DNA from 3 places in the Shewanella sp. WE21 genome. Region 3 is predicted to be linked to each of the others. Evidence: predicted binding sites of a transcription regulator. Region 3 holds the regulator's gene; each other region holds the start of a gene.
The links. Region 3 encodes MetJ, which represses methionine synthesis genes. Its sites were predicted from a motif close to TAGACGTCTAGACGTCTA; they were not measured.

Region 1 (7,174 bases), 430 kb from region 3:
AGAATCACCAGATCCTGCGCTTTACTCACAGGGCTTATTTGAAAAGACACGGCTGACTGAGACATCCACACTCCACTTTGTAATCTACATTAAATAACCACAACGCATCCCGCGTCTATGACGAACATGTCCAATTGTGCATTTCCAATCGCGGGTGGGATATCAACAGAAATACTGATTATCCCGTCAGTTTGCACTTACGACATGACTCTAGGATGACGACTTAACTCTGGGTTTACGTCCTGACTAGGTGCCTACGGCATGACCTTGTATTTACGGCATGACTCTACGCTTACGCAAAATAAGCAAAAAGAACATGCTACCTATGGCGGCCGTGATAATGCCCACGGGCAACTCTTGATTACCCAATAAACAGCGCGCTAATACATCAATCCACACCATAAATAATCCGCCCACCAGCGCCGTTAATAAAATCGGCTGACGACCGGGAAACAGCATGCGTACTGTATGGGGGATCATTAACCCGACAAAACCGATACCGCCGCAGGTAGCCACCAAAATAGCGGTAATCAAGGAGCAGAGCAGCAGCATATTGAGCCGCAGCTTAGGCACATTCACCCCTAAGGTATGCGCCGTTTCATCCCCCGCCTGCAACGCCATGATCTGCCGTTTCATGCCTAAAATAATGAATAAACTCGCACCAATCACCAGTGTCGGCAGTACTAACAAGGACCAACTGGCCTTTGCAAAACTGCCTAAACTCCAAAACAGCACAGAGGCTGTCGCCTGCGGACTGGCGAAATACAGCAGCAGACTCGTTAATGCGCCGAACATAAAGGAGGTCGCCACACCAGAGAGCAACATGCGCTCCACTTGGCTATTAAGCCCTAAGCCTGACAAAGCAAGCACTATCAGCACCGACAAACTCGCGCCAATAAAAGCGCCCAAGGGCAAGCTAAACCAAAGTAATCCAGACAAGGCACCCGAACCGCTAAAAAGCCCAGAATGTGCCGCCATGCCTGCATTATCAAAAAATCCAGAGCCAGTGAATAAGGTCAACATCACCACAGCGCCAAAGGACGCGCCAGAGCTAATACCAAACAAATAGGGATCGGCGAGCGGATTGCGAGTCACGGTTTGCAACACACTGCCCGCCAGAGACAAACCCGCACCCGCCACAAAAGCCAGTAAAATGCGCGGTAGCCTGAGCTCCATCACAATGCGCTCAGTCATGCCATTGGCTTGAGTGAGGTTCGTCGCCTTATTGATAAATACTTGAATAACATCCGTAAAACTGATGTTCGCCGCACCAAAACTCGTCGCAGCAATAGGCGTTATCAAAGTGATGATACCTAATACGAGCAGCATCAGTTGTTGTCTCGTCAACGGTGTCACGATACGCCCCAAATATGAGATGAAATATTGTTTACTCCCCTGAGTCATCCACCCTCGCCTCGCTCGTTCAGGCCATGCTCTACATGGTGGTAACCATAAAAATAGCTGATTAAGGGCTTTTTATGTTGTGGATGGGGCGATACCTGAGCACACACGCCAAACACATCGCCAATTCGCGCCTCGGTTAAGACTTCGGTTGGCGTCCCCATAGCGCTGACTTCCCCGTTATGGATCAACAACAAACTGTCGCACAGGGCACTGGCTAAATTAAGATCATGAATAGAGGCAATCACGCTAATCCCAAGACTACGCACCAATTCGAGGATTTGAATTTGATAGCGCACATCGAGGTGGTTCGTTGGCTCATCGAGGATTAAAAGCTGCGGCTGCTGCACTATGGCGCGGGCAATCAAGGCGCGTTGCTTTTCACCGCCAGATAAGTGCTCATATTGTTGGTGCATCTTATGGCTCAAACCGACTTTCTCTAAAGCCTTAGCAATACGCTCAGTATCACAGCTCGAATTGGTATCGAACATGCCCTTGTGGGGCGTTAAGCCCATGCTGACCAATTGCTCTGTGGTGAGGTCAAAATAGTGTGGTGTATCCTGCTGCACTACGGCGACGCGACAGGCAAACGCCTTGGGCGACAAGCGCTCAATATCTTGATCAAAAAGGGTAATTTTGCCCTGAGTCGGGCGAACAAACCGATACAAACAGCGCAACAAGCTAGACTTGCCCGCACCGTTAGGGCCAATCAGCCCCAGCATCTGCCCCGTTGGCAGCGTAAAGTTAATATCGGAAAGTATGGTTTTGCCATCGATACACCAGCTCAACTGGCTCACATTGAGCGCGACTGACGGGCTCAATGACGGGTTAGTGTCATTCACGGGGCTGTTAGTTTGGATTGCGGAAAGTTTCACCTAAGCGGCGCTCCTATCGAGTCCAAACCTGTATAAAAAAAGGTTGTGCACATTGTCATCTGCTCCCTCGAGTCACCCGCTCGAGAACTAAGGCTGCACGCAGCGATAACAGAAATAGGCAGGTCTCCTGACTCGTAGAAAAGAAGGAGCTAGGCTCTAGAATCTAGGTGCTTCTTTAAACTACTCACAGTTGCGGGCACAGTTCGGGCTGACTGACGAGCAGCTCCCCGATTCCCTATTATGTTTGGGTTGATATGCTCTTTGTTAACAACGCCACTGTGAATAAAAACAACGGAGCGATTCGAACAAAGAGAGTCTATTCCCAACACCTATTTCTGCGACGTTATCACTCATTGCGCATGTAATACGCTATCTCGTTCAAACGTCAGGGAAAAGCATTATCCTACATCTATCCCATTAGGCAATGCTGTTTAAATCAGAATATTTTCATGTCAGCTTATTCTCGCCAAACGATCACGCCTACACCATAGCGCCGAGATAGTGAAATAAGGCCTCAACACCTGCGCCCACTCGGCCAATCTAAACGCCAATAGCAGGCACCCTGTTCATCTTGCAGCACATTAATAGTCACCACGGCCGCCACGGGTAAATCGAGTTGACTATAAAACCCCACCGCCCGTTCAACCCCTAGGGCACGCGCTATTAAGTGACGGATCACCCCGCCGTGGGTCACGACCCACACTTGAGTGGCTGGCATATTGTCAGTGGTTTCATTAACGGCACTGTTTTCATTACCAATTTTATGTGAGTCAAGGGTCAATCGTTCAAACTCGGCGGCGAGTATCTGGTCAATCGTCCCATTCACCCGCAACTCAAAACTTGCCATAGTTTCACCATTGGGCGGCGGAGTTTGCCAAGGGTCTTGCCAATACGCCGCTAAACGTTCGCCCTCTTGTTGATACAGTTCATCGAGCCGACAACCGTCCCAATCACCAAAATCAATTTCCTGTAAACCCGACAAACACTGCGCCTGCAATGGCCTTGACTCAGATATCAGTGCCGCCGTCGAATGCAACTCGGCGGCAAAAGCGTGGGCAAAATCGGCGCAGCGGCGTGAAGTCGAGCTATAAATCGCGCTACACACGCTGGCCTGTGACTCAACTGCTGCCGACATTTGTTGCCAACCCTTTTTGCTTAAAGGCACATCCACACGACCCCGCAAAATAGCGCCGCCTTCACACTCACCGTGGCGCAACAATAACAATCGAACTTGTTTCATATATGCCTTTTTAGTTAGGGACTAGATGCTAGGAACTCAAACCGAGGGCCTAAATTCTAGATTCTCGATTCTCGCTCCTAATGCCTTTGACTTTCATCTTGCCCTGACAATCATAAGTCGCGTATTATGGACGTCTATACGTTTAAATGTCCAAAACAAATTTTTAAGAACAAGTATTCAAAAAATGTCGGCTGACGACAATAAAATGCACTTAGCATAACAATGGCCGATTTTTGGACTTAACTTAGCTGTATTTAAGGTAATTATTTATGACGATACCCTCAACCAAAGCCAGCCAAATATTAGCAGACATTCGCAAACAGCTTGCAGAGCGCATTCTGATCTTAGACGGTGCCATGGGCACTATGATCCAAGGCTACAAGCTGGAAGAAGAGGACTATCGCGGCGAACGCTTTAAAGATTGGCACACTGACGTCAAAGGCAACAACGACCTATTGGTCTTGTCACAACCCCACATCATCAAACAAATTCACACCGACTACTTAAACGCCGGTGCCGACATCATTGAAACCAACACCTTTAACGCCACCACCATCGCCATGGCCGACTACGACATGCAGTCGCTGTCCGCCGAAATTAACTTAGTCGGCGCGCGCCTCGCCCGTGAAGCCTGTGATGCAGCCTTTGCTGCCACAGGCATTCCACGCTACGTCGCCGGTGTGTTAGGCCCCACTAACCGTACGTGTTCGATTAGCCCTGATGTGAACGACCCAGGCTACCGCAACGTCAGCTTCGATGAGTTAGTGACTGCTTACAAAGAATCCACTAAGGCGCTGATTGAAGGCGGCGCGGATATCATTATGGTCGAGACCATATTCGATACCTTAAACGCCAAGGCTGCGCTGTTTGCGATTGAATCCGTATTCGATGACTTATTCGGTCAGCATTCTAAAGACAGATTGCCGATCATGATTTCGGGCACCATTACCGATGCCTCTGGCCGCACACTGACTGGCCAAACGACCGAAGCCTTTTACAATTCCCTTCGCCATATCAAGCCCTTATCTATCGGTCTTAACTGTGCACTTGGGCCAAAAGAATTACGCCCCTATGTGGAAGAATTATCCCGCATCAGTGAGTGTTATGTGTCGGCGCATCCGAATGCAGGCCTGCCGAACGAGTTTGGCGGTTACGATGAAACCCCAGAAGACATGGCGAACGTGATCGAAGATTGGGCGCGCGAAGGCATGCTTAATATTATCGGGGGTTGTTGTGGTAGTACGCCTGAACATATCCGCGTGATCCGCGAAGCGGTGAGCCGTCACGATCCACGTATTTTGCCGGACATTCCGGTCGCTTGCCGCTTGGCAGGTTTGGAACCACTGACTATCGACGCCCAATCCCTGTTCGTTAACGTGGGTGAGCGCACCAACGTTACAGGCTCGGCCAAGTTTTTAAAGTTGATCAAAGAAGGCAAGTTTGAGCAAGCGCTCGATGTCGCCCGCGAGCAGGTCGAAAGCGGCGCGCAAATCATCGACATCAACATGGACGAAGGCATGCTCGATGGCGCCGAGATCATGCACAAGTTTTTAAACTTGATAGCCTCTGAGCCCGACATCAGCCGCGTACCTATTATGATCGACTCCTCTAAATGGGAAGTGATCGAAGCTGGCCTCAAATGTATTCAAGGCAAGGGCATAGTTAACTCTATTTCCCTCAAAGAAGGCGAAGCCAAGTTTATTGAGCAAGCCACCTTAGTGAAACGCTACGGTGCGGCGGCCATTATCATGGCGTTCGACGAGCAAGGTCAGGCCGACACTAAAGCGCGTAAAATCGAAATCTGTACCCGCGCCTATCGGGTGTTGGTCGATAAGGTCGGCTTTCCGCCCGAAGACATCATCTTCGACCCGAATATTTTCGCCATCGCCACAGGTATCGATGAACACGACAACTATGCCGTCGATTTTATTGATGCCATTAAAGCGATTAAAACCACCCTGCCCCACGCAATGATTTCGGGCGGCGTATCGAACGTGTCGTTCTCATTCCGCGGTAACAACCCAGTGCGCGAAGCGATTCACGCGGTATTCCTGTACCACGCCATCAAAGTCGGCATGGACATGGGCATTGTCAACGCGGGCCAATTAGCCATTTACGACGATATCGATCCTGAACTTAAAGTGCGGGTCGAAAACGTGGTGCTTAACTTGCCCTGCCCAATTGAAGGCTCAAGCAATACCGAGCAGTTACTTGAAATCGCAGAGAAATTCCGCGGTGATGGCGCGCAGGTCGGTAAGAAAGAAGATTTAGAATGGCGCAGCTGGCCGGTGAGCCAACGCTTGTCCCATGCGCTCGTCAAAGGCATTACCGAATTTATTGATGAAGATACCGAAGCCGCTCGCCAAGAAGCGAAACGTCCGCTGGATGTGATTGAAGGCGCCTTGATGGACGGCATGAACGTGGTCGGCGACTTGTTCGGCTCGGGCAAAATGTTCCTGCCGCAGGTGGTGAAATCGGCGCGGGTGATGAAAAAAGCCGTGGCTTACTTAAACCCCTATATCGAGCTTGAAAAGGTCGAAGGCCAATCTAATGGCAAGATTTTGATGGTGACGGTAAAAGGCGACGTGCACGATATCGGCAAAAATATCGTCGGCGTAGTGCTCGCCTGTAACGGTTTTGAGGTATTCGATTTAGGTGTGATGGTGTCGGTGGAGCGAATTCTCGACGCCGTGAAAGAACACAATATCGATATCATCGGCATGTCGGGGCTCATCACGCCGAGTCTGGACGAGATGGTGCATAACGTGAAAACCTTCCACCGTGAAGGCTTAACCATTCCGGCGATCATCGGCGGCGCCACTTGCTCTAAAATCCACACAGCGGTGAAAATTGCGCCCCATTATCCCCATGGCGCTATCTATATCGCCGATGCGTCCCGCGCCGTGCCTATGGTGAGTAAGCTCATCAACAACGAGACACGCCAAGCGACCATAGACGAAACCTATGCTGAATACGACGACATGCGCACTAAACGTTTATCCCAAGCCAAGCGCAAAGAAATTGTGTCACTCGAAGCGGCCCGTGAAAACCGCTGCCAACACGATTGGGCCAACTACACCCCGTTTACGCCAAACGTGCTCGGTCGCCAAGTATTTGATAATTATCCGTTAGAAGATTTAGTCGAACGTATCGACTGGACACCGTTTTTCCGCTCTTGGGAACTGCACGGCCATTACCCTGAAATCCTCACCGATAAAGTGGTCGGTGAAGAAGCGCAAAAGCTGTTCGCCGATGGTCAGGCCATGCTCAAACAAATCATCGAAGAAAAATGGCTCACGGCAAAAGCGGTTATCGGCTTATTCCCAGCCAATACCGTCAATTACGACGACATTGAGCTGTACACCGATGAGTCGCGCACCACTGTTGAAATGACCACACATCACCTGCGGATGCAGCTTGAACGTGTCGGTAACGACAACTTCTGTCTATCTGACTTTGTTGCGCCAAAAGACTCAGGCGTCGCCGATTACATGGGCGGCTTTGCGGTGACCACAGGCCACGGCATAGACGAACATGTGGCGCGTTTTGAAGCCAACCATGACGACTATAACGCCATCATGCTCAAATGCTTAGCCGACCGTTTGGCCGAAGCCTTTGCCGAACGGATGCACGAACGGGTACGTAAAGAGTTTTGGGG
Region 2 (7,174 bases), 1.6 Mb from region 3:
GACTTTGGGCAAACTCGGCCCAATCGACCGTCATCGCCTTTGGACGACTAACATCACCATAGATCAACGGCGGCTTAACACAGCGTGAGCCATAACTTTGCACCCAACCATTTTTGGTAAAGCCAACGCCCGCAAGCTGCTCACCAAAGTATTCCACCATATCGTTGCGCTCGGCCTCACCATGAACCAGTACATCGATACCGAGTTTAAGCTGGCGGTCGATAGTATCGCGGGTGACTTGTTGTAATTGCTCTGTATATTGTGCATCACTCAGATCGCCCTTGCGCCAACGACTGCGTAGTCCACGGATTGCAGGTGTTTGTGGGAAGGAGCCAATGGTGGTGGTCGGCAACAGAGGTAAACGGTATTTCTGCTGCTGCACTGCTTGGCGTACGCTGAAATCACTGACGCGCTCATAATCGGCAGATGTCAACGCGGCAACGCGGGCAATCACTTGACTGTCGGCGGCCTGCGCTTTCGCCTCACGGCGTGCCAAACAGGTTTGCACAATCTCTTTTGCCGCGATAGATTCAGGTGCCAGTAGCAATTGGCGCACATTGGCCAGTTCGAGTAATTTTTGCTTCGCAAACGCGAGTTGTTGACGCAGCGCGAACTCAAGCGTGGCTTCCACCTCTAAATCCACAGGGCTGTGCAGGAGTGAGCAAGAAGTACCGATCCACAAGCGATCTCCGAGATCACGGGCAACCGCGCCTATGCATTCGGCAATCAAATCCACCTCTGCCGCCCACACGTTGCGACCATTGACCACACCCGCCGACAGAATTTGATCTTGACCAAGCGCATTGGCAAAGACTGCCAATTGATCCGGCGCAGTGACTAAATCGACATGCAACCCCGCGACCGGCAAGGCCGATACCAGCGCTTGATGGTGTGCGATACCGCCGTAATAACTGGTAAGAAGGATCTTCACCTTCGCAGTGCTGAGGACTTGATACGCCTCAGTGATCGCCGCTTGCCATTCGCCATCCAATTCCAATGCGAGAATGGGCTCATCGAGCTGTACCCATTGCACTCCCTGAGTAGCAAAACGAGCCAAAATGTCAGCATAAGCAGCTAATAAATTGGGTAATAAGCTTAACTTATCAAACTCTTGGCCCACAGTTTTAGCAAGGAACAAGTAGCTAACAGGGCCGAGTAGCACAGGTTTGGCTTTATAGCCTAGCGCTTGCGCTTCGCTGACTTCCTCAAAAAACTGCTCATAGGCAATCGAAAACTCTTGGTTTTGGCTAAGCTCAGGTACCAGATAGTGATAGTTAGTATTGAAATACTTGGTCATTTCAGAGGCTGGCGCATCTTGGCCCGTTGGCGCTCTGCCGCGGGCAACGCGGAATAAAGTATCGAGATCGATTGCCCCTTCACCACGATGACGATCAGGAATGGCATTTAAAGTCGCGCTTAAGGTCAGCACTTGATCATAAAAGGCAAAATCACCTACGGGAACTTGCTCAATGCCAACAGCCGTTTGCCACTGCCAATGGGTGCGGCGAAGTTCACTCGCCACTTCACGCAATTGCGCCTGAGTGCTCTCACCACGCCAGTATTTTTCTAAGGCAAATTTCAATTCACGACGACGCCCAATACGGGGAAACCCAAGACTATTTAATTGCATACTCTATCTTCCTTTATTTGAGATAAGCCATATTCGGCACTTGCACCCACCAGATTGTTTTCTCTTGGCGCTTTTCAGCATTTCAGCCTTGATAAATAACAATGGGCGTCTGGACGTCTAGAAGTTTATTGTGTTAGTCTCTATGCCAGCAACCGAATTGATTTCAAGCACAACATGAGCGAAATTCACTTGGAGTGAACATGATCGAACTAAGACACCTGCGAACCTTAATGGCCCTGAAAGAAAGCGGCAGTTTGGCGGGCGCAGCCAAAAAACGTTTTGTCACTCAATCCGCCCTCTCCCACCAGATTAAGGAGCTGGAGCAAAGGATTAACTCGCCCATTTTTGTGCGTAAGAGTAAGCCACTGTCATTCACCCAAGAAGGTGCACGCCTGCTGCATCTGGCCGAAGAAATTTTGCCTAAGGTGTTAGAAACAGAGACAGATTTGAAGAATGGGCTGGAAACCGAAACCAATCAGTTGCGTGTCGGCATTGAGTGCCATAGCTGTTTTCGCTGGTTAATGCCTGTAATGGAGCAATTTAGGCAAGATCATCCGGCAGCCGAGTTAGACTTGTCGAGCCGTCATCTGTTCGACTCGCTCAATGCCTTAGAAATGGGTGAACTGGATATTGTATTAACCTCAGATCCTGTGCCTGGGCATTCACTCGCCTACCAGCATTTGTTTGATTTTGAAGTGAAGTTAGTGGTTGCTAAGGATCATCCTTTAGCGAAAGAAGCCTATGTCACCCCTAAGCAATTAGCACACTTGCCTATTATCAGTTATCCAGTGCCGTTGACACGTTTAGATATTTATCGCCACTTTTTAGAGCCTGCGGGCATAGAGGCGGGCGAGCAAAAAACCTGTGATTTAACCATGATGTTATTGCAACGCATCGCCTGTAAAGACGGCATAGCCGCACTGCCAAGCTGGTCGATTAATGAAGGACATGGACTGAGTCTCGCTACGGTAAAACTCGGCCAAGAAGGCCTGAAACGACCGCTATTTGGTGCCTATCGCCGCCACAGTGCTAACTCTGCATTGATCCAAAATTGGTTACAACTGGTGGCGAGGGAAGGTTTATCCCGCCAGCAGAAGACGAATTAATGCGGGTGACATAGAGTAAAAAGCCTGCGAATGCAGGCTTGTTTATTGAGTCAAATGACTATTTCATAGCATCGACAAATTACAGCGGATTCATCAACAATCCACGCATAGACAAGACACGGCGCAGTATCAACCCTGATGAATTAGGATTACGGGTCTGACGCAAATTATGGGCGATCATAAATTCTTGACGCAGATCCTGATCGAGATCTAACGCCTCGAACGCTTCGATGGTTAAGGTCTGTTGTTGATTATCAATCAATGACTTAATCACACTTAAAGGAAATGACTGTTCGGCATTAGCATTTAAATAGGCAAATGCGGTCAGTGCGATAATTTGGCCGAACACACTGAACAGAGCTAAGGTTTGTACTTCGTCAGCATCAACCTCCACACCTTCCATATCCGCTAAGCTATCTACCGCATCCGTTGCAATATCTTCAGTCAGCTTCCAATAACCTTGGACCAACTTTTTATAGGGCTGTGGCAGTTCATCGAGGCGTTCTTTTAAATAGAACGTAAAAGCGTAGCGATAGATATTAACTTGACCTAAGCGGATCAAAGCTTCTTTCAACGAACGAGTTTTGTGATTTTCCACTACAGCAGCCTGTGCGGAATTACTGCGCATAAGCATGTGCGCTGCCAATGCGGGATCGCTCGAGATAATGTCAATCACATTACGAATGTCGCCTTCAGCAAGGATCGCTTTTTTGAGTGGAATTAGAATTCCTCGGCGGCCAATCACTTGCTCTTCGTTCGCTATGATAGCTCTAACTTGAGTAAAAACCTGTTGCTCAAGATCAGTCATAAGACACTTTACACCTGTTTATTAACAATAAGATGATTCGGTTACAGCTCACATCATACCTAAAATACTAAGAATTTCAGCCATAAACAGCAGAGTAAAATATAAATTACTCCTATTTAGTGATGACTGCCCGCTAACACACTATAGATAACGACAATTAAACCACTCTACTAAAACGATATTCAAGACTATACCTATTTTAAGATTTATTCTTTGAACTCAGCGTAAAAAATAAAAAGCCAGACTGAGTCTGGCTTTGTTATTAGATAGCTCATTAATATTTAGAAGCGGTAGCCCACAGTGAAACGAATATCGCGACCTCGACCAGAATAGTAACTATCCCCCCAATCGCCACCGTAATAACCTGCACTGACATAATCTTTATTGAATACATTATCGATACGCAGACTGGCAAGCCAAGCATCACGATTATAATTCAAGGCTAAATTACCAAGCACGTAACTTGCTAGCTTATCACCTTGATTAGCGTTATCGCCTTCGATAAAACGATCCCCCGTGTAGATAGCTTCGGCAAATACTTGGAAATGCTCAGCAAAATCCATGCTGACATAACCGCGTCCCGTGTGTTTTGCCACCCAAGACAGCTCTTTGCCATCGTTAGCACCATCGGTAAATTCGGCGTCGGTATAGTTATATTCCAGCCCTAGCTGCAGCGCTTTAGTCACCTGCCAATCCCAATCGGCACCCGCGCCATAACGAAGAGAAGCGTCGGCATTAACGTTTGCGCCGTTGAAATTTCCACCTATGGGTTTAACTGCACTCGAGTCATAAACAATTTCATCCTCTAAATCGAGACGATATAGGCTGACTCGCAGGGTTTGACTAGCGACAGCCCAATCCCAACCCGCCTCATAGGAACGGCCTGTTTGCGGCTTTAAGCCAAATACGCCCGGCGATGTATAAGCTTGCTCATCCACTTTGGCAAAACGGAAGTTATCATCGGCGCGCACATAGAGTCTGTGCTCCGCAGTTGGGCGGTAATTTAAACCCAGTTCGAATGCGTGGGCATTTTCGTCTAAATCCATGCCATTAGGATAGACATTGCCATCGACTAACTCATCGGTCACCCGCGCATATCGTCCACCCACAACGTAACTTAAAGTATGACTTAAAGGCACTGTAGCTTGTAGATAGGCGCTTTGCATTTGCTGCACATTACTGCGCGCCATAGTGTCAAAATCAGCCTTACCACGGCTGATGTCTAAACCTGTGACTAGGTTTAGCTCGCCTTGACGCGTGCTGTAATTCGCTAACGCTTTAGGGCTAAACATTAACAGTGAGCGTGTGTTATGGCTGTTCGCCCCCCAATTAAGAGAAGACACTAAGGTATCGCTGTAATCTAAATCAGCCGCCAGCGCCCAGTTTTGATTAAGCTGATGCTGGTAACCCGTTCGCGCCGCAGTGGTCATCTCGTGGGCATACTCTACCTTATTTGATGAAGCACGGGGATCGTCTTTAAATTGCTTTTCAGTAAGCGAGCCCGGATTTTCACGATCGTTATCGTAGTAGCTGGTTTCAACAAAGAACGAGTCTGTGGCTGTTTTATATTGAATGCGGCCAAGAATAGAGCCGGTTTCGTTGGCATTATGCTGGCGATAGTTGTCACCTTGGTTGTAACTACCGGTGAAAAAGTAACGCCAATCTTTGTTGATCGCGCCAGACACATCACCACGACCTTCATAGGTATCAAAACTACCGCCAGATAACTGCACGCTGCCGCCAGTATTTTCAGGGGACTTAGTGACAATATTAATCACCCCACCCACGGCTTGATCGCCATAAAGTACACCTGCACTACCCGATAAAATTTCAATACGATCCACTTGATTAAGCGGAATGGCATTAAGGCTAGGTGCGGCGATATCGATATTATTGAGACGACGACCATCAAGTAAAATAAGCGTGTTATTAACGGCAGTGCTGGCGCTAAAACCACGCATCGCAAAGCTAGTTCCAATATTGTTATCCGAAATTTGAATACCGCTTTGACCGCGTAAGACGTCGGTCAAATTAGTCGCGCCGCTCATTTCAATCGCGGCTGCATCAATCACATTCACATTGGCGGCAATATTTAAGGGGGTCTTATCAGAGCGGCCGATCACGACAAGATGCTCGTCAACTTTAGCTGTGCTGGTATCGTCAGCCGCCATAACGGGCGCGATAATTGAAAAACTGCAAAGGCTGCCGATCAGCAGCGCGATTTTTGTTGGATTTGTTCCCATTTTACCTTTAACTCCTGCAAGGAAAACGGGGCATTGACGCCACGATACCGTTAATTCAGTCGTAAATACTGACGGTGATTATCGCATTTTGAGATCTGCCCACCGAAATCTCAAAAACACCTTTAGGGCCGGTCTCCGGACTTAGGCTATGTTAATCCATTAAAAGTTAGATTAACGCGAGACTGACCTTTCACATTCTGACTTTCGGGTTCACTCTTGAACACACCAATCAAACGCGGTCTTCTCTCACCTTTTACCGTTGCGGGGGCAGTGCCAGAATTTCACTGGCTTCCCGATTATCTCACGACACTATCATCGTAAGCACCACAGAAGGTTGACTCAAAATTAGGTTCAAAGGGCGTACAATCTGTTAACGCCCAACAAGGCTCAGAGCATATCAGACCTGAGCGCGCGCATTATAGACGTCTATACGGATGAAAGTCCATTAATCTCAAGTTAGCGAGAAAACTCACATGAGCTAGAAAACACCATCCCAGTTTTTTGCCGCAGGTTTTGGTCTGTCTTTGCTAAAAATCGCCTGACGCTGCTCAGGGGTTTCGCATTGGGCAACGGGAGTAAAATCCAGCGGTTTAATCACTAACGAGTCAGCAGGTTGCACTGGCGACTTGTCGAACATTGGCAAATTCATCGACCAAGAGACCAGCTCCCCCTTTTCGCTGATGCCAACATAACCGTCATTTGCGCCATCTAACCAAGTAAGGCGCGGAATACGTGCAATCAACTTCTCCACATTTTCACGGTTGGCGCGATAACCAACAGGCACCACTTTGCCATCGGGACGCGTAAACACAAAGGAGGCAGGCCCTTGGGTAATGATGCTGCCTTCCTGCCAATATTTATCAAGAATCTCTTGGGCATAGTGAAACCCAAACATATGAGCGTAATCAGTATCGTCGGCCACTATTTGCGGCACGGCCTTATCCCGCAGTAATAAAAAGCCTGAGCCGATGCTGATAATCTCTTTTACCCCTGTGATATTGGTTTTTTTAATCCAATCGACACCACAGTTAATCCCATCGCCCCAAAAATGCGCATCCCCCGTAGGGCTTAAAATCGCAAAGGCACAATTGTTTGCCGTCATACTCGCCACATCCTTTAAGGCGCTGCGGATCGAGTAAGCATCACTGCGCCAACCCCAACTCACCACAGTGCCGTCCTTTTTCAAGGCGGCATAGGTGTGTTGAAAATATTCGATCTTCGCTACATCCGTAAGCTGCGGGAGTAACTTTTTCATATTGGTCGACTCTTCAACCTGCCCCCAAATCACCGCGCTACCTTCTTTTTTGAGGGCGACAAAACTGCGTCCTCTGGCGAAGATATCGACAACATCAACTAATTGATCCTGCACATGTAAGCTATTGCCGCC
Region 3 (7,174 bases):
ACGCTTTATAACTAAAAAAGTAATCAAATCAGTGAGCAAACCTCTGCTCGATGGCGTCCAATGTGGCGACTGACGGGTGGGATGAGCGTGATGGAGGTAACCATGATTGAGCTTAATAGGCGAACCTTTTTAAAGGGAGCAGGAGCGAGCAGCGCCACGTGTGCGCTGGCCAGTCTGCTGCCGGGCAGCTTAGCGGCATTAGAGAATAAGCAGCTAAAGGGCATGGGCAAAGACATTGCCAGTATTTGTGAAATGTGTTCGACTCGCTGCCCGATTTCGGCGCGGGTGATTGAGGGCAAGAACGTCTTCATTAGTGGCAACAAGGCCGCTAAATCCTTTGGCGGTAAAGTATGTGCCCGTGGCGGCGCAGGCCATAGTTTATTGTACGATCCACAGCGTATCGTTAAACCGTTAAAGCGGGTCGGTGAGCGCGGCGAAGGCAAATGGGCTGAGATCAGTTGGGATGAGGCTTATAAATTAATCGCTGAAAACCTCAATAAAATCAAAAAAGAACATGGCCCAGAAGCCGTGGCATTCTCGTCAAAATCTGGCTCACAAGAAAAGCATTTGTTTCACCTTGCGACCGCCTTTGGTAGTCCAAATACCTTTACCCACGCGTCGACTTGCCCAGGTGGTTATGAAATTGCCGCTAAGGCTATTTTTGGCACTAAGGTCAAACGTGATTTAAGTAATTCTAAATACATCATTAACTTCGGCCATAACCTGTACGAAGGCATCAATATGTCCGAAACCCGCGGCATGATGGCGGCGCAGATGGACAAAGGTGCCAAGCTGGTGGTGTTCGAGCCAAGATTCTCCATTGTGGCCGACAAGGCCGATGAATGGTACGCCATTCGTCCCGGAACAGACGTGGCCGTCGCCTTGGCGTTATGTCATGTATTGATTGAAGATAATCTTTACGACAAGGCATTTGTCGCGCGCTATGTGGAAGGCTTCGAAGCCTTTGCCGCCGAAGTTAAAGCCTATACCCCTGAATGGGCTGAAACCATCTCCGATGTGCCTGCCAAAGACATTCGTCGTATCGCCCACGAATATGCCGCTAAAGCGCCCCATGCTGTGGTCGATTTTGGTCACAGAGCCACCTTTACCACCGAAGAGTTTGAGATGCGCCGCGCCCTTTACGCCGCTAACGTCTTGATTGGTAACATCGAGCGTAAGGGCGGGATTTATATCGGCCAGAAACCCGGTGATTACAACAAGCTTGCCGGTGAAGCGGTTGCGCCCGTATTGGCAAAACCTGGCGTGAAAGACATGCCAAAACCAGCAGCGAAACGTATCGATCAGGTGGAAGAACAGTACGCCATGATGTGGACATCGGGCGGCGTTTACCAAACCATTCTCGATGCCACGTTAAGCGCTGTTCCTTACCAGTTACACGGCTGGGTGATGTCACGCACTAACCCAATGCAAACCATGACAGACAGGGCGCGCGTTGTTGAAGCGATGAAAAAGCTCGACTTTATCGCCGTGTGTGATGTGTATATCAGCGAAACCGCCGCCTATGCGGACGTGATTTTACCTGAGTCAACTTATCTTGAACGTGATGAAGAAATTGCTGATAAGTCAGGTAAAAATCCGGCCTATTATGTGCGCCAACGGGTCGTTGAAACCTTAGGTGATACTAAGCCTTCTTGGCAGATCTTTAAGGATGTGGGTGTGGCTATGGGTCTTGGCGAGTTCTATCCATGGGAAAACATGGAAACCCTGCAAATGCTGCAGGTGAACCGCGACACTGACCTGCTGCGCCGTATCAAAGACGAAGGTTTCGTGAGCTTCGGTAAGCCAATTATGTTGTGCGAGCCTAAGATGGTTGCCGAGTTTATTAAGGCATACCCCAATGCGCGGCCAGCCGATGAAGACGGCACTTACGCCAGTGCACTGACCTTTAAAACCCCTAGTGGCAAGATTGAACTCACTTCCGCGAAAGTCGAAGCCATGGCACCGGGCCGTGGGGTGATCAAGTTCCGCGAAGTGAATCTTAAAAAAGCAGATGAGTTGTACTTTATCCAAGGCAAAGTGGCGGTGCACACCAATGGCGCCACCCACAATGTGCCTATGCTCGCTAACCTGATGTCGGATAACGCTGTGTGGGTTCACCCCGTTACTGCGGGCAAGTTAGGGATCAGCAATGGCGACCCAATCCGCCTCACCAGCAGTGTTGGCACAGAAGAAGGCCATGCCTTAGTCACGCCGGGTATCCGCCAAGATACTGTGTTTGCTTACATGGGCTTTGGTTCTAAGAACAAAGAGTTGGTCAGAGCAACGGGCAAAGGTATCCACTGCGGTAACTTACTGCCGCACGTTACTGCTCCTGTGTGTGGCATGACAGTGCACACCACGGGCGTCACGCTGGCAAAGCGCTAATCGGAGGCTTAAATGAATAAACGATATGTAATGGTGCACGACGAGAATAAGTGCATCGGCTGCCAAGCTTGTAACGTGGCGTGTCGCAGTGAAAATGGCGTACCCGAAGGCGTAACTCGTCTGCAAGTGCGTGTGGAAGGCCCCTTTGGTGAGATGCCCAATCTGCATTTCAAATATCACAGGGTATCTTGCCAGCAATGTGAAGATGCACCCTGCGTTAAAGTGTGCCCAACAGGCGCGGCCTATGTGGGTGAAGATGGCATTATCTCTATCCATACCGAGAAGTGTGTCGGTTGTATGTACTGTGTGGCAGCGTGCCCTTATAAAGTGCGCTTTATGAACCCAGAAACCAAGGCGGCGGATAAGTGTAACTTCTGTAAGGATACGCGTTTAGCACGGGGCGAAGAGCCAGCGTGTGTGACTGTGTGTCCAACCGATGCCTTAGTGTTTGGTGATGCCAATGATCCACGCAGTGAAGTGGCCATCATGCTCAACACTAAAATCACTTACCAAGATAAAACCCATTTGGGCACTAAACCTAGGGTATATCGCGTTCCTACCAAAAGAGGGGGGATTTGATTATGAACAATACTTGGGGCGACATGGCGCAATATGATCCTGTCACTTGGCACTGGGTCATCGCCGTTTACCTGTTTATGGCGGGGTTATCCGCGGGCAGTTTACTGATTGGCATTGGTTTGCGCTGGGCGAATAAGGAACTCAGCGCGGGAGCTGAAAGCAGCATTCTTAAGGCGGCAGCCATTATTGGGCCTGTAGCAATTAGCTTAGGTCTAGCTTGTTTAGTGTTTGACTTAACCAAACCATTCCACTTTTGGTTGATCTTAATTCACTATAACTTCCAGTCTGTGATGGCAATCGGGGTGCTGGCGCTGCTGGCGTATTCTCCCTTAGCTTTTGCGTACGCCATTATTGTGCTGCGGGATGACTTACCAAAATGGGGTTTGGGTTTCCTAACACCTATCGCTAAGTTACTTATGCCATTTCGAAAGCTGATTGAAGTATTGTTGTTTGTCCTGGCCATTGGCGTAGGGGCTTACACTGGCTTCTTGATTTCGGCGATGAATGCCTATCCTATGCTCAACACTGCGGTACTGCCTGCGCTGTTTTTAGTGTCGGGTTTATCGGCGGGCGCTGCGGCAAATGCGGTACTGGCGTTGCTGATGTTTAAGACTGACAGCCACGACAAAACTTTAGTGAAGATGCACGGTTTAGAATTGCCTGTGATGGCGATTGAAATTCTGTTCCTGTTCATGTTGTTCTGCGCCTTGTACTTCAAGGGCGGCGCGGCGGCTGCGGCCTTAGCATCGTTAACTTCTGGGTTATGGGCAAGCGTGTTCTGGATAGGCGTTGTCGGTATAGGTTTTGGTATTCCATTGCTGTTTATGCTGCTACCCGCCGCGACTCGCCACACTAAGGGCGCGATGATCATGGTTGCCTGCGCGAGCTTAACGGGCGTACTCGCTTTAAGACACTTTATTGTGTACGCAGGGCAAAGCTATTTAAGCTGAGTGTAAGCTGGCTTTACATATTGATAGATAAAGAAAAAGCACTGGCAATGTCAGTGCTTTTTTATTGTTTGAATCTTGAGAAGGTTTGCCAGTACAAGCAGGACGCTTATTGGGGTAATAACTCGATAACCGACTTCACTGTTAGCACTAAGGCGCTGATACTGCACAGGACTAACGTCGCCATCTTTGTCTTCTCTTTATCGACATGGCCCACTAATCGTCCTGCGACTAAGTAACCTAAAATCACTGAGGGGAGCAGCATCAACGACAGCCAAAGATGTTTTAATTCTAATAAGCCAGTGATCGCTAAAATGACCAATGCAATCATGGAGCTAAAAATGAAGAAGGCCGACAGGGCTGCGCGAAACTGCGAGGCATCTTTGCCTGCTAACAAAATCGCCATCGGCGGGCCACCAATTGCGGCGATATTGCCGAAGATCCCTGAAACCACGCCCGCACCGAAGAGGGTTTTCTTATTCACTGGCAGGCTGAATTTATACAGGCTGAGGATCACTGCGACAGTCACAATGGCGGCGATGGATAAACCCAGTATGGGTTGAGGCGCAAACAGCAATAAACTCGCGCCGATAAAACCGCCGGGCACGCGACCTAGGAGCGCATATTGCAAGCCATTGAATTCTAAGTGACCGCGTTCACGCACTAAGGTCAGCAGGGCGATGGAGAAACCCATAGCAATAACAGGCGCAGGTACAAGTTGTGGATCGACGATATACAGCAAAGGACTGGCGACAACCGCAAGCCCAAACCCAATAAGACTTTGGGTTAATGCGCCCAGAAACACGACCAGCGAGGCTAAGGCGAGTGTCTGTGGATCTATCATAGAAAACATAGGATTTCCTATATCCCAAACCAACTCAAGATGGTGAAATTTAAAGTTTGAAGTCGCTTGGGTATAAACAAAAAGGGATCGTTAACGATCCCTATTGATGAGCACTGTGATATGACTTTGAAAGCGACGAGTCGCTATTCCATGTCTTCCCACTCTATTCCCATTTGATCCATCAACAACTTGGCTTCAGCGGGAATGCTGTCTGGATTATCTTTTGACAGATCTTCATCGTTGGGCAATGGCTGGCCAGTGTAGGCGTGCAAAAATGCCTCACACAACAGCTCGCTGTTGGTGGCGTGACGCAAATTATTGACCTGACGACGAGTACGTTCGTCCGTGAGGACCTTAAGCACTTTGAGCGGAATAGACACAGTAATTTTTTTTACTTGTTCATTCTTCTTGCCATGTTCAGCATAGGGGCTGATGTATTCCCCATTCCATTCAGTCATTGACTCACCTGTTATAACGCTAAATTCGGGGCAGATTTTAAACCCTTACAAAGAACAGTCAAATTATTGCTACTATTTCTTTGTGATTGCAAACAGATTTCTTTATGTTCAGACGTCTAAACGTCTTCACGCCTATTGACGATGGCGTTGGGCTTAGGTACATTTAGACGTCCAGACATCTCTATCAGTCTATCGAATTTAGGAGTCCACCCATGGCAGAGCGTCAATTAGCCACACTGGCAGTGCGTCAGGGTATCGAAAGCGATACTCAATATGGCGCAGTTGTGCCACCGATTTATTTGTCGACTAATTACGCCTTCGATGGTCATAAAAATCCCCGCGAATTCGATTACAGTCGTTCAGGCAACCCAACGCGCTGCATTTTAGGCGAAGCATTAGCGCAATTAGAAAAGGGCGCCACTGGCATAGTGACGTGCACTGGCATGGCGGCCATCACCTTAGTGACTACTTTGCTCGGCCCCGATGACCTATTAGTTGTGCCCCATGATTGCTATGGTGGTTCCTACCGTTTATTTACCAACTTGGCGAAGAAAGGCCAGTTTAAGCTCATTGTGGTCGACCAAACCGACAGCCAAGCGTTAGCCGCCGCCATTGCGCAGAATCCTAAGATGGTGTGGCTCGAAACCCCATCGAACCCGTTATTGCGTGTGGTAGATATCGAAGCCATTGCTAAGGCGAGCCATGAGGTCAGCGCGCTGGTGGTGGTCGATAACACTTTTTTATCGCCAATATTGCAACAACCCCTATTGTTAGGCGCGGATATCGTTATCCACTCCACCACTAAATATATCAATGGTCACAGCGATGTGGTCGGCGGCGCTGTGGTCGCCAAAGACGCGCAAATCGGCGAAAGCTTACATTGGTGGTCGAACACTCTAGGCTTAACGGGGTCAGCCTTCGACAGTTATCTGACCCTGCGCGGCCTGCGTACCTTAGCGGTGCGTATTCGCGAGCATCAAGCCAATGCCCAGCGTATTATTGAGGTATTAACCCAAAGCCCTGTGGTGAGCAAAGTCTATTACCCCGGTCTTGCGGATCACCCTGGTCACGCCATTGCGGCCAAGCAACAACAGGGCTTTGGCGCTATGCTGAGTTTTGAGCTCAAAGGCGGTGAGGCCGAAGTGGTGGCCTTTTTAGGTGCACTCAGCTTATTTAGCGTGGCGGAAAGTTTAGGTGGCGTCGAAAGTTTAGTGGCCGTGCCCGCAACTATGACCCACAGAGCCATGGAGCCGCAGGCGCGCTTCGAGGCTGGTATTAAGGACACCCTATTGCGTCTATCGGTGGGTATTGAAGATGCCGCCGATTTAGTTGCAGATATTCAAGCAGGATTAGCCGCCGTTGCGGCTTGTCAGTAGAGGAATAATAGATGGCACGTTGTCACTTACATAAATTTGGTGGCTCCAGTTTAGCGGATGCCGATTGTTATCGCCGAGTCGCCCATATCCTGTTAACCCACGGTCATAGTGATGATCTCGTGGTGGTCTCTGCAGCGGGTAAAAGCACGAATTTCCTGTATAAATTATTAGCGCTGCGTGATGCGGGTCAGCTATGGCAAGAAGAATTACAAGTGCTGATCAGTTACCAACAGGGGTTGATTGAGCAGTTGTTGTCGAATGAACAAGCCCGAGATCTGCGTGAGCGTTTGGCCACTGATAAAGCGCAACTCATCAGCTTGTTGTCTTTAGATGAGCGCAACGAATACCAAATCAACCATGTGGTGAGCTTTGGCGAACGTTGGTCGGCACGTTTAATGGCGGCGCTGCTGCGCGAATCTGGCGTGGCAGCAAGCCATGTGGATGCCTGTTCAATTTTAGTGGCCGATGAAGCCGCTGTGCCACAAATTCGGGTACAAGAATCCCGCGCTAAAGTACAAGCCCTATTAGCCGCGCATCCAAATGAACGCTTAGTGATCACAGGTTTTATCTGTGCTAACGAGCGTG

Region 1: metH (methionine synthase) is a predicted target of MetJ. The motif match lies at 3,644-3,661, and genes of this name have one in related genera.
Region 2: metE (5-methyltetrahydropteroyltriglutamate--homocysteine S-methyltransferase) is a predicted target of MetJ. The motif match lies at 1,741-1,758, and genes of this name have one in related genera.

Annotation. Positions count from the first base shown of each region.
Region 1 is NZ_CP023019.1:2,978,028-2,985,201, reverse strand. It holds gene cobT (nicotinate-nucleotide--dimethylbenzimidazole phosphoribosyltransferase) at 1-65, opposite strand, end outside; gene CKQ84_RS12980 (iron ABC transporter permease) at 274-1,404, opposite strand; gene CKQ84_RS12975 (ABC transporter ATP-binding protein) at 1,401-2,276, opposite strand; cobalamin riboswitch at 2,376-2,569, opposite strand; gene CKQ84_RS12970 (histidine phosphatase family protein) at 2,791-3,516, opposite strand; gene metH (methionine synthase) at 3,786-7,174, shown strand, end outside.
Region 2 is NZ_CP023019.1:914,056-921,229, forward strand. It holds gene metE (5-methyltetrahydropteroyltriglutamate--homocysteine S-methyltransferase) at 1-1,630, opposite strand, end outside; gene CKQ84_RS03870 (LysR family transcriptional regulator) at 1,831-2,736, shown strand; gene CKQ84_RS03875 (HDOD domain-containing protein) at 2,816-3,544, opposite strand; gene CKQ84_RS03880 (TonB-dependent receptor) at 3,826-5,787, opposite strand; cobalamin riboswitch at 5,896-6,131, opposite strand; gene CKQ84_RS03885 (hypothetical protein) at 6,266-7,174, opposite strand, start outside.
Region 3 is NZ_CP023019.1:2,551,901-2,559,074, forward strand. It holds gene phsA (thiosulfate reductase PhsA) at 103-2,385, shown strand; gene CKQ84_RS11115 (4Fe-4S dicluster domain-containing protein) at 2,398-2,964, shown strand; gene nrfD (NrfD/PsrC family molybdoenzyme membrane anchor subunit) at 2,967-3,914, shown strand; gene CKQ84_RS11125 (sulfite exporter TauE/SafE family protein) at 4,021-4,764, opposite strand; gene metJ (met regulon transcriptional regulator MetJ) at 4,899-5,213, opposite strand; gene metB (cystathionine gamma-synthase) at 5,426-6,589, shown strand; gene CKQ84_RS11140 (bifunctional aspartate kinase/homoserine dehydrogenase II) at 6,601-7,174, shown strand, end outside.